Regions from separate parts of the Idiomarina sp. UBA4520 genome, predicted to be linked through region 1. Evidence: predicted binding sites of a transcription regulator. Region 1 holds the regulator's gene; each other region holds the start of a gene.
What was found. Region 1 encodes MetJ, which represses methionine synthesis genes. Its sites were predicted from a motif close to TAGACGTCTAGACGTCTA; they were not measured.

Region 1 (4,266 bases):
CGTTTTGGCGCTCTGGGCAAGAAATAAGCCTAAGAAAAGCTATAGAAAACGCTACTTTAGAGTAGATTTATTAGAAAAGGCGCTAAACAGCGCCTTTTTTGTTTCCCGCACCGCTGAAAAGCCTATTGTTAAAGAAAAGTTAACCGGTGTACTTTTAACCACCCTAAAAGTTTACTGCCAGCTAACTTACGGGAGGTATGATTTGTTTCTTCACTGAGAAGCGATAGACTGTCATTATTCTCAGTAACGCAAATTGGGCAACGCACCTCATGACTGACTTTCGCCAACAGGCACTGGACTACCACGAATACCCAACCCCCGGAAAAATATCGGTTGAGCTCACCACCCCCGCTGAAACCAGTAAAGACTTAGCATTGGCATACAGCCCAGGTGTTGCCGAGCCCGTGCGAGAAATAGCACAAGACCCGGACAATGCCTATCGTTACACCGCAAAAGGCAATATGGTCGCGGTTATTTCCAACGGCACCGCTATTCTTGGTTTAGGTAACTTAGGTCCGTTAGCCTCTAAGCCGGTTATGGAAGGTAAAGCGCTGTTGTTCAAGCGCTTCGCCGGGCTGGACTCAATAGATATTGAGGTGAGTCACCGCACCACACAGGACTTTATCAATACGGTCGCTAACATTGCCGATACCTTCGGTGGTATTAACTTAGAAGATATTAAAGCGCCCGAGTGCTTCGAAATTGAACAAGCGCTAATTGAACGCTGTAATGTCCCGGTTTTTCACGATGATCAGCACGGTACCGCCATTGTTACCGCTGCCGGTATGCTCAACGCACTGGAAATTCAGGGTAAAAAACTGGCTGACTCACGCATTGTTTGTTTAGGTGCCGGCGCTGCCGCTATTGCTTGTATGGAGTTGCTGATTAAATGCGGCGCTCAGCGCGAGCACATTTATATGCTCGACTCAAAAGGCGTTATTCATACACGCCGCGACGACTTAAATGAGTACAAGCAACTGTTTGCAAACAACACCGACAAGCGCACATTAAAAGACGTTATTGACGGTGCAGATATTTTCGTTGGCGTGTCGGGCCCCGATTTATTAAGCCCGGAAGAGTTAAAACTCATGGCACCCAACCCGGTTATATTTGCCTGCTCTAACCCTGACCCGGAAATTAAACCTGAAGTAGCAATGGCTGCGCGAGATGACCTTATTATGGGGACAGGTCGCTCTGACTATCCAAATCAGGTTAATAACGTACTTTGCTTTCCGTTTATGTTCCGTGGGGCGTTAGACGTACGGGCTACCGCTATTAATGACGAAATGAAAGTAGCGGCGGTAGAAGCCATTCGCCAACTCGCCAAAGAAGAAGTGCCCGAGTCGGTACTGAAAGGCGCAGGTGAGAAATCGCTAACCTTCGGCAGAGACTACATTATTCCTAAGCCAATTGACCCACGTTTATGTCAGCGTGTCGCCCGCGCAGTTGCGGAGGCCGCAGTGAAGTCCGGCGTCGCCAAAATCGATATGCCGGACAATTATATGATGGATTAATCGTCCAATTCGTCGTCGGTGGGGATGGGCAAACCACGTTTTTCCAGCTCATCTCGCACCGCTTTTGGTATTTTCTCAGGGTTCGTTTTTTTCAAGTCATCGTCTGTGGGTAACGGCTGCCCCGTAAAAGCGTGTAAAAAAGCCTCACACAGTAGTTCGCTGTTGGTAGCATGGCGCAAATTGTTAACCTGACGGCGAGTTCGCTCATCCGTAAGAACTTTCAGTACGCGGGTCGGAATAGACACCGTCACTTTTTTTACCTGTTGGCTCTTACGACCATGTTCAGCGTATGGGTAGATGTATTCACCGTTCCACTTCATTATTTTTGCCCTGCGTTATAACAAAACCACATAAGTTATATTGAATTGTACCCAACTGAGCCGCCCCGTCAATTTTTATCCGTCTAGATGGCTAAAAATTGCTGACATTTGCGTCACAATATTTTAGCCTTAGGGAAACAGCGCTTTCCAAAGCCACAGTAGACGCAGAGTTATTAAGGAAAAAGGGATGACAGACGTACCGATCACTGACGCAGAAAAACAAAACGTGGCTGACAGCGTGCAAGTACATAAATTTGGCGGCAGCAGCTTAGCAGACGCATTCTGTTACCGCCGCGTTGCGCGTATTGTAACAGAATACGCCGGCGCCAGTGATCTCGTTGTGGTTTCGGCGGCTGGCGACACCACCAACCGCATACTTGCCATTATTAACGCCAAAGACAATCCAGGCGACACGGCATCTATTTTACTTGACCAACTCGAGCAGTTTCAGCAGGGGCTTATTACAGAGTTATTAAGCGGTGATTTGGCTGAACGTTTGCTTGAGCAGTCACGCAAGGACTTTGCCCGTTGGCGTCAATGGCTGGCCGGCGAAGAAATAATAACGCACAACGCAGAGCTTTTATCTTACGGTGAGCTCTGGTCTGCCCGCTTACTGGCGGCTTTACTGCAAAAGCAAGGTACACGTGCCGACTACATCGATGCCCGTGACTTTTTATTAGCCGCCGATGCCCCTGAACCCGTTATTCAGGTCGAAAAATCACGCGAGAATTTGCTCAAACGTGTCGCGCCGCACTCAGGCACCCGTTTTATTGTCACTGGCTTTATCGCACGCGGTTTAAATGGCGAAAGCCTGACATTGGGTCGTAACGGCAGTGACTACTCCGCTACCTTGGTCGGCAGTTTGCTCGACGTAAAACAAGTCACGATTTGGAAAGACGTTGCCGGTGTTTATTCCGCCGATCCGCGCAAAGTCGAACGAGTTGTCAGTCTACCAACGCTCGACTGGACCGAAGCCGAAGAATTGGCTCGTCTGGGCAGCCCGGTTCTGCACCCCAGAACCTTTCAGCCGGTCGACCGTAACCGCATGGTCATTTCCGTTCGTTCCAGTTTGAAAGTGGAAAACCAGAAAACCCGCATTGGTCAGTTCCACGACACAGAGCCTCGCGGCAAAGTATTCACGTCGCTTTCTGAAGTGTTGCTGTTTAAAGTACAGCTGCACGACAAAGCGCTTGTTAAAAAGCTCGACGAGCTGGACTTAACGCCACTAGTCAGCTGGGTAGAGCCGGAAAATCACACTCAATATTTAGTCTTTCACCAAAACCATGCCGACTACCTTAACGAGTGGCTCGACAAGGTCGATGCCAACGATGCCATTACACAAATTCGCGGCTACTCAATGTTGGCCATTGTGGGCAATCGCATTCAGGAAACCGATCAGTTTTCGACCTTCAAACTGCAACTGTCTGAGCAAAAAGTACGTCGCTTCGTACTCAGTGAAAAAGGTGATTCTGCCGTTGCTATTTTAGAGCAATCACTCGACAGCCGACTGCTTAACCGCCTGCACAGCCAGCTCTTTAACTATCGCCGCAGTTTGGGTGTTTTAGTGATTGGTCGCGGCAATATTGGCAGTGCCTGGCTCGAGTTGTTCCGTCAACAGCGTGACCGCATTAACCAAGTCATGGACGTACGGGTTATTGGCATTGCTAACTCACGCCAGCTTTGGCTGGATTACAACGGGGTCGACTTAGGTGAGTGGGCCAGCGACTTTGACCGTTTGGCACGCCCTTATGTGTTAACCGAACTGCTAAGAGAGCTACCTAACGCGCCTTATGACGAACTTGTCGTTATTGATTTAACCGATGCCAAACAGATAGCGCAACTGTACCCAAGCTTGTTTGCCAACGGCATGCACATTATTAGCGCCAACAAGCGCGCAGGCTCGGCCGACGAGGCTTTGTACCGCGAAATACGCACCATTCAACACGAGTACAAACGCGAGTGGCTATACAACACCACGGTTGGCGCCGGGCTTCCGCTTAACTATGCCATTAACGACCTGCGTAACTCAGGCGATGAAATTCGCAGTATTTCGGGCATATTCTCCGGCACAATGTCCTGGTTGTTCGAAAACTTCACCAAAGGCGTCAACTTTAGTGACTTAGTCAAAGAAGCCAAGACCCGAGGTTACACCGAGCCGGATCCACGCGAGGATCTCTCCTGTCAGGACTTAGTCCGAAAACTGCTTATTCTTGCGCGCGAAATTGGCTTAAAACTCGACTGGCAGGACATACAGGTTCAGTCGCTGGTGCCAGAGCATTTGCGGGATATATCTGCTGCTGAGTTTATGGATAAAGTAACGGATATGGATGAACCCATGAACCAAATGCTGGAAGAAGCGGCGAAAGACGCAAAAGTACCGCGCTTACTGGCCAGCTTTTCGGTGAGCCAGGACAATAAAGTCACTGCAAGCA
Region 2 (4,266 bases), on a different contig from region 1:
GTTTTCAGCAAAAGGCCCCATTCCACTGGCGGATATTTCAGAACGTCAGGGCATTTCCTTGTCGTATTTAGAGCAATTGTTTGCACGTTTGCGTAAACACGGTTTGGTTGACAGTGTTCGGGGTCCTGGCGGTGGTTACCGACTGGGACGTGAGCCGGGTGACATATCGGTGGGTTCGGTTATTCATGCGGTCGATGAGTCAATTGATGCAACGCGATGCCAGGGTAAAGCCAACTGCCAAGGTGGCGAGCGTTGTCTGACGCACTCATTGTGGGAAGGTTTGAGCGATCGAATTTCTGACTTTTTAGACGGAATTACCCTTGCTGAGCTAATGAAAAACTCAGATGTAGGCGACGTTATGCAACGCCAGCATTTACGCCATGCATCGGACGAAGACATAAAAGTTAACTGCCAACTGTAACGGCACTTACCAGGAGGACCTTCGTGCCTAAACAACCCATCTACATGGATTATGCCGCCACTACGCCAGTAGCGCCTGAAGCGGCAGAAAAAATGGCAACTTGCTTAACCATGGACGGGGTGTTTGGAAACCCTGCCTCGCGTTCTCATAAATATGGCTGGCAAGCGGAAGAGCTTGTCGATATTGCACGGCACCAAGTCGCCGACTTAATTCATGCCGATGCTCGCGAAATTGTTTTTACCTCTGGCGCAACCGAGTCGGATAACCTGGCTTTGAAAGGTGTTGCGCATTTTCATGCCGACAAAGGTAAGCACATTGTTTCGGTGAAAACTGAACACAAAGCCGTGCTTGACCCTTGTGCACAGCTTGAAAAAGAAGGCTTCGAAGTCACTTATTTAGACGTTAAAGAAGACGGTCTTATCGACTTGGATGAGCTTCGTTCGGCACTGCGCGAAGACACTATTCTGGCCAGTGTTATGTGGGTCAATAACGAGATTGGTGTTATTCAGGATATAAACGCTATTGGCTCCGTTTGTCGTGAGAACGGTACCTTGTTTCATGTTGATGCAGCGCAAGCCGCCGGTAAGTTACCTATTGATATGTCCAGCGCACCGGTCGACTTAATGTCGATTTCTGCGCATAAAATGTATGGTCCGAAAGGCATTGGCGCGTTGTATGTACGTCGCCAGCCGCGCGTTCGTATTGCCGCACAAATGCACGGTGGTGGTCACGAGCGGGGAATGCGCTCAGGCACTTTGGCAACGCACCAAATTGTAGGTATGGGTGTGGCGGCAGAGCTTGCGGCTGAAAAGCTCGGTACCGATATTGAACATTTTGAAAGTTTGCGTCAGCAGTTTTTGTCGCCGTTACTGGCGGAAGAGGGCATTAAGCTTAATGGCAGCGACACGCAACGAGTACCTCATATTGTGAACTTACAATTCGCTAATGTTGAAGGCGAGTTGCTGCTCATGTCGCTTAAAGACGTGGCTGTATCCTCAGGCTCGGCGTGCACCTCGGCCAGTGTTGAACCTTCGTATGTTCTGCGGGCTATTGGTGTCAGCGATGAGTTGGCTCATGCTTCACTGCGTTTCAGTTTTGGCCGTAGCACAACCGCAGCTGATATTGAGCATGCGGTTGAACACATTTTGACGACCTATAAGACCCTGGCGCAGCGTTAGTCTTTTAATAATCCTGAAAACGTTTTCCGGAACTTCGCCAGTTTCGGTGAAATAACCGCTTGGCAATACGGATTTTCCGGATTTCTTGCATAGTAGTTTTCGTGATAGTCCTCGGCTGGGTAAAAGGTATCCAGCTTGGTCACTTCGGTGACTATTGGGTCAGCGAAGGCACCATCGTTTTCTAACTCCGCAATAATGCTTTCGGCTTCCTGCTTTTGTGCTTCGTCGTGGTAAAAAATTGACGTACGGTATTGAGTGCCAACGTCGTTACCTTGACGGTTCACCTGTGTCGGGTCGTGCAGCGTAAAAAAGATTTCTAAGATTTGACGGTAAGAGATTTGCTCAGGATCATAGGTGAGTTGCGCGACTTCGGCATGACCCGTGTCACCGGTACAAACTTGCTCATAGGTTGGGTTTTCAGTGTGACCGCCGGTGTAACCGGATTTCACCGATTCAATCCCTTTTACTTGTAAGAAAGCGGATTCCACGCACCAGAAACACCCGCCGCCGAGAGTTGCTTGCTCAGTTTTGTTCGCTGCCATGATTTACTCCTCTTTGTCTATTTGAAAGTTAAATAGACGTCTATATGGCTAATTTGTTTTGTCATGCTAAATCAGAATGAACGAAAAAACAATCATTATGGATTCGATCTCAAACGCATTCTCACGTATAATCCGCGCGACTAATTTTTCCTATCTTTATTGGAGTGAATACACATGGCTTTAGAGCGCACTTTATCAATCATCAAGCCTGATGCGGTTGCTAAAAACCTTATCGGCGCTATCTACAACCGTTTTGAGTCTGCTGGTCTTCGCATTGTTGCATCAAAAATGATGCACTTAAGCAAAGAACAAGCAGAAGGCTTCTATGCTGAACATAAAGAACGCCCTTTCTTTGGCGCTTTGGTTGAGTTCATGACATCTGGCCCTATCGTTGTTCAAGTACTTGAAGGCGAAAATGCAGTATTGAAAAACCGTGAAATCATGGGCGCAACAAACCCAGCTGAAGCACTGGCAGGAACCCTGCGTGCCGACTATGCTGAAACTATCGACGAAAATGCGGTACACGGTTCAGACGCAACTGAAACAGCTGCGCGCGAAATCGCATACTTCTTCAGCGACGAAGAAATCTGCCCACGTACACGCTAAGAACGGAGCTTTATGACCAACGCAATTGATAAAAAAGTGAATTTACTCGACCTGAATCGCGAAGGAATGAGAGAGTTCTTCCGCGAGATGGGAGAGAAGCCATTTCGTGCCGATCAGGTTATGAAATGGTTGTATCATTTTTGTGTTGATGACTTCGACGATATGTCGAACCTCAACAAGAAATTGCGTGAAAAGCTCAAGCAAGTTGCCGAGATACGCGCACCGGAAATTCGTGAACAACAGCAGTCATCAGACGGCACCATCAAGTTTGCAATGACGTTGTTTGACGGCCAGGACGTGGAAACGGTCTGGATTCCGGAGCGCGATCGCGCAACTCTTTGTGTGTCCTCTCAGGTAGGCTGTGCTCTTGAGTGCACTTTCTGCTCTACCGGCGCACAAGGTTTTAACCGTAACCTAACGGTTGCGGAAATTATTGGCCAGGTATGGCGAGTAAACCAGTTACTGGGTGCTTACGGTAAAACGGGTATTAAACCTGTTACTAACGTTGTCATGATGGGCATGGGTGAACCTCTGCTGAACTTAAACAATGTGGTTCCGGCAATGGAGTTAATGCTGGATGACTTTGGTTTTGGCCTGTCAAAGCGCCGTGTGACGTTAAGTACATCGGGTGTGGTTCCTGCGCTTGAAAAACTGCGCGAACGCATTGATGTGATGTTGGCTATTTCTCTGCACGCACCAAACGACGAGCTGCGTAATGAAATAGTACCCATCAATAAAAAATACGATATTGAAGAATTTCTGGCGTCCAGCCGACGCTATGTTGAACAGTCTAAAGCTCAACATAAAGTCACGGTTGAATACGTCATGCTGGACCATGTGAATGACTCAACAGATCAAGCACATGAGCTGGCAAAAACACTAAAAGATACCCCGAGTAAAATAAACTTAATTCCGTTTAATCCGTTCCCGGGGTCAGATTACGGGCGTTCAAGCAATTCGCGTATTGACCGCTTTGCTAAAGTGCTTATGGAATACGGCTTTACCGTTATGGTTCGTAAAACGCGTGGTGACGACATTGACGCCGCCTGCGGTCAGCTAGTTGGTGATGTCATAGACCGCACTAAACGTATTCTTAAGCGTCAGCAAATGCAGCGCGGCGGCGACGCTATTGCCGTAAAGACTTCGTAAAAACACTGAATCGCAACCACAAGGAGTGTGATAATGCGAGCCGCTTTGCTATTGATAGCACTGGCGTTGATGGGTTGTACCGCCAGTTCCAATGACCCATTGCCTGTAAGTAAAGACGTACGGTTACAGCTTGGTGTAGCTTACCTAAACAAGGGTAGACTCGAGCTCGCGAAACCGCACTTGCAAGCAGCAATGAAACGTAATCCCCGTTCGTTAAATGCCTTATTTGCGCTGGCGCAGTGGCATTTAGCGGCAAATGAGACAGATTCTGCTTTGTCACTTTACCAACAGGCATTATCATGGCAACCTATGAGCGGTGCATTGTATAACAACTATGCGGTTGCATTGTGTATGGCTGGAGAATGGGAAA
Region 3 (4,266 bases), on a different contig from region 1:
TCGTCGCTCATTTTCATACTCGCACGCCAGTTATCTTGTGGCGGGTGAATGACAAAACCACGCTCGCGACCGACAGGGCCGCCTTGATAAACCTGGCCTTGCAGATACTCGTTGTTATCCGGGTAAACAATTTCTAATTTATCCAGTAACGACGTTACGCTGAGCTCCGCAGGCTGATTAATGACCAGCCCCATAGCGCCCTCTTCATTGTGCTCACAAATGTAGGTAACGGTCCGTTTAAACGCTGGATCGTTTAGCATGGGTGTTGCTATCAAAAAATGGTTTTGTAAGCTGTTCATCGATTCACCGACTCCTTAACGATAATCTCTACTTTCGATATGGGGGCGCAAAGAGGAAATTCAATTTAATTTCGACTCGGCAGCTTCAAACACCAATTCGGCAATATTGATATCGTAAGCGTTTTCAATTTCCCGCATGCAGGTTGGGCTGGTTACGTTTATTTCTGTTATACGGTCGCCAATGACATCCAGACCAACCAAAATAAGGCCTCTTTTTTTCAGTTCAGGTCCAACTTTACGTGCTAGCGCCCAGTCACTGTCGGAAAGCGGCTGTGCGCGACCGCTGCCGCCTGCCGCTAAATTACCGCGAGTTTCACCGGCGCTGGGAATACGAGCTAATGAGTAAGGCACCGGCTCACCATCAATAATCAGAATGCGCTTGTCACCGTCTTTAATTTCCGGCAAATATTTCTGAGCCATGGCGTAGCGCTGGCCTTTCTCGGTGAGGGTCTCAATAATAACGCTCAGGTTGTTACCGTCTTCGGTGACTTTAAAAATTGAAGCGCCGCCCATGCCGTCCAACGGCTTCAAAATGACATCGCCGTGCTTTTTGTGGAATGCTTTTATAACGTCTGCACGGGCACTGACCACGGTGTCAGCAATAGCGTCCGCAAACCACGAGGTGAACAGCTTTTCATTACAGTCACGAAGGCTTTGCGGCTTATTCACTACCAGGCTGCCACGATGTTCGGCAAGCTCTAATATGTGCGTGGCATAAAGGAATTCGCTGTCAAACGGCGGATCTTTGCGCATCATAATGACATCGAAGCTTTCCAAAGGCAGGTATTCGCTGTCACCAAGGTCATAAAAGTCAGTTTTTTGGTCGCGGACAGTGACCTCCTGTGCGAACGCCATCGGGTTTCCGTTGTCGATAACTAAGTCGCCCAGCTCCAGGTAGAAGCATTGATAGCCGCGCGCTTGTGCCTCGAGTAATAAGCGGAAGCTGGTATCTTTCTCGGTCTTTACGTCGGCGATAGGGTCCATCACCATTGCTAACTTTTTCATATAAACTCCTTTAGCGTAAATCGCCAAACTGATACTGCACAGCGGTTAAAGCAGAGAGCGCTGCGGTTTCTGTTCTTAATATTCTTGGGCCTAACTTCATGGGTTTAAAGCCCTGGCTTGCCGCGTTGCTGACTTCGTCATCGGTAAAACCGCCTTCGGGACCAATCAGTAACTGAATACCCTTGTCAGCTTGAGTATAAGATGACAGCGGCTGTTCTGCTGTTGGATCGAGCGTTAACCGCAAGCCGTCAAAGCTGTTGTTTATAAAGTTTTCTAGCGTCTGTGCCGGTTTAACGTCCGGTACTACACTGCGGCCGCACTGCTCACAAGCCGAGCGCACTATTTTCTGCCATTGTTGCTGTTTTTTTTCGAGCCTGTCACCGCTGAGCTTTACGCCGCAGCGCTCGCTAAACAACGGCGTAATTTCGCTGACCCCCAGTTCCACTGATTTTTGCAACACGAAGTCCATACGGTCGCCACGCGAAATAACTTGTCCTAAGTGCACATGAACCGGAGATTCAATATCGTTCGCTTCGGCTGCGGTTGCCTTAAAGGACGCAGACTTTTTCGCAACATGAGTGATGGTTGCCGGGTAGTTTTTGCCGTCCCCATTGAACAGGACAATGCTATCGTTTACGTTTAAACGCAGCACTTTGATCAAGTGTTGAAAACCGTCAGCACTCAGTTCGGCTTCAACGTTTAGGTCGATGGGATCAGGGTGATAGATCCGCGGTACTCGCATGCTATTTGCCTTATTCGGACTTTTAGACGTCCAGAAGTAGAAAAAAACAGAGTGATCGGTTACATTATGCAACCAGTATTGAGTGATTTCATCAAAATAAAGGAATAGTGGGCATATGTCACGTCACCTGTTTACTTCAGAGTCAGTGTCCGAAGGGCATCCGGACAAAATTGCCGACCAGATATCTGATGCGGTTTTAGACGCCATTTTAGCAAAAGATCCTAAAGCCCGTGTTGCTTGTGAAACTTACGTTAAAACCGGCATGGTGCTGGTTGGCGGTGAAATTTCAACAAAAGCCTGGGTTGATGTTGAAGACCTGGCTCGTCAAACCGTCAAAGACATCGGCTATCGACATTCCGATATGGGGTTTGACGGTGCGTCATGTGCGGTTTTAAACGCCATAGGCAAGCAAAGTGGCGATATTAATCAGGGCGTCGACCGTGCTCACCCTGAAGAACAGGGCGCAGGTGACCAGGGGCTGATGTTTGGCTATGCCTCGAACGAAACCTCCGTTCTAATGCCTGCACCAATTACTTATGCGCATCGAGTGATGCAACGTCAGTCGGAAGTGCGTAACAACGGCACGCTGGACTGGTTACGCCCTGACGCTAAAAGCCAGCTGACTTTTGTTTATGAGAACGGCAAGCCCGTCGCCATTGATACTGTGGTTCTGTCAACGCAACACAGAGAAGACATTACTCAGGAAACTTTGCGTGAAGCGGTGATGGAAGAAATTATTAAACCGGTATTGCCGGAGCAGTGGATTTCCAAAGACACGCAATTCCATATTAACCCAACCGGACGCTTTGTTGTTGGCGGACCTATGGGTGACTGTGGTTTGACGGGTCGTAAGATCATTGTCGACACCTATGGCGGTATGGCACGTCACGGTGGTGGTGCTTTCTCAGGTAAAGACCCGTCAAAAGTTGACCGTAGTGCGGCTTATGCTGCCCGCTATGTTGCTAAAAACCTGGTTGCAGCCGGTTTAGCAGAGCGTTGCGAATTGCAAATTTCTTACGCTATTGGTGTTGCTGAACCGACCTCTATTAGCATTGATACCTTCGGTACGTCTAAGCACTCAGAGGAGCAATTAATTGCACTGGTGCGCCGTCATTTTGATTTACGTCCTTATGGCTTGATTAAAATGCTCGACTTAGAGCGTCCTATTTATAAGCAAACAGCGGCATACGGGCACTTTGGTCGTGATGGCTTGCCATGGGAACAAACGGACAAGGCTGCCGATTTACAGGCCGATATTTAGCCAGAAATTAACCAATAAATTTGCTTGTACCCCCTGAAATGTGGAGAATACGCGCATCGCAAGTTGCTCTTCATCCTCAGGGGGTTTTTCATGTTAGATCGTCAATATCTCGCCAATGCCATCCGTGCACTCAGCATGGACGCAGTTCAAAAAGCCAAGTCGGGACACCCCGGCGCGCCAATGGGCATGGCAGATATCGCAGAAGTGCTGTGGCGTGACTACCTAAAGCATAACCCGAATAACCCGGACTGGGCTGATCGCGACCGCTTTGTGCTGTCGAACGGTCATGGCTCTATGTTGATATACTCATTGCTGCATTTGACGGGTTACGACTTAAGCATTGATGATTTAAAACAATTCCGTCAGCTGGATTCTAAAACCCCTGGCCACCCCGAGTATGGTTATACCCCTGGTATTGAAACGACGACCGGCCCTTTGGGTCAGGGTATTGCTAATGCTGTTGGTATGGCGTTGGCAGAGAAAGTACTTGCGGCACAATTTAATCGCGAAAACCACAATATTATCGACCATCACACATACACATTCCTGGGTGACGGCTGCTTGATGGAAGGTATTTCTCACGAGGTTTGCTCGCTGGCAGGCACTCTGGGTCTTGGCAAGCTGATCGCGTTTTACGACGACAACGGTATTTCAATTGACGGTGAAGTTGAAGGCTGGTTTACCGACAATACCGCTAAGCGTTTTGAGTCTTATGGCTGGCAGGTTATTGAAGCGATTGACGGTCATGACGCACAAGCAATTACACAAGCTATTGAAGAAGCACGCTCAGAAACTGAGAAGCCAACACTGATTATTTGTAAAACCGTTATAGGCTTTGGCTCGCCGAATAAGCAAGGCTCTGAAAGCTGTCACGGAGCACCTCTGGGTGACGATGAAATTAAAGCTACTCGCAAGCAGTTGAACTGGTCGCACGATGCCTTTGAAATCCCTGCTGATGT

Region 2: the regulator MetJ is predicted to act here: its motif matches at 2,175-2,192, upstream of msrA (peptide-methionine (S)-S-oxide reductase MsrA).
Region 3: the regulator MetJ is predicted to act here: its motif matches at 2,062-2,079, upstream of metK (methionine adenosyltransferase).

What each region holds. Positions count from the first base shown of each region.
Region 1 is NZ_DGMK01000022.1:22,916-27,181, reverse strand. Features, by position in the region: gene rpmE (50S ribosomal protein L31) at 1-27, shown strand, start outside; gene B3850_RS11025 (malic enzyme-like NAD(P)-binding protein) at 270-1,514, shown strand; gene metJ (met regulon transcriptional regulator MetJ) at 1,511-1,834, opposite strand; gene B3850_RS11015 (bifunctional aspartate kinase/homoserine dehydrogenase II) at 2,022-4,266, shown strand, end outside.
Region 2 is NZ_DGMK01000021.1:149,833-154,098, reverse strand. Features, by position in the region: gene iscR (Fe-S cluster assembly transcriptional regulator IscR) at 1-421, shown strand, start outside; gene B3850_RS10830 (IscS subfamily cysteine desulfurase) at 466-1,599, shown strand; gene msrA (peptide-methionine (S)-S-oxide reductase MsrA) at 1,596-2,141, opposite strand; gene ndk (nucleoside-diphosphate kinase) at 2,316-2,747, shown strand; gene B3850_RS10815 (bifunctional tRNA (adenosine(37)-C2)-methyltransferase TrmG/ribosomal RNA large subunit methyltransferase RlmN) at 2,760-3,896, shown strand; gene B3850_RS10810 (tetratricopeptide repeat protein) at 3,930-4,266, shown strand, end outside.
Region 3 is NZ_DGMK01000002.1:58,694-62,959, forward strand. Features, by position in the region: gene B3850_RS00615 (YqgE/AlgH family protein) at 1-299, opposite strand, end outside; gene gshB (glutathione synthase) at 360-1,304, opposite strand; gene B3850_RS00625 (16S rRNA (uracil(1498)-N(3))-methyltransferase) at 1,315-2,046, opposite strand; gene metK (methionine adenosyltransferase) at 2,162-3,307, shown strand; gene tkt (transketolase) at 3,398-4,266, shown strand, end outside.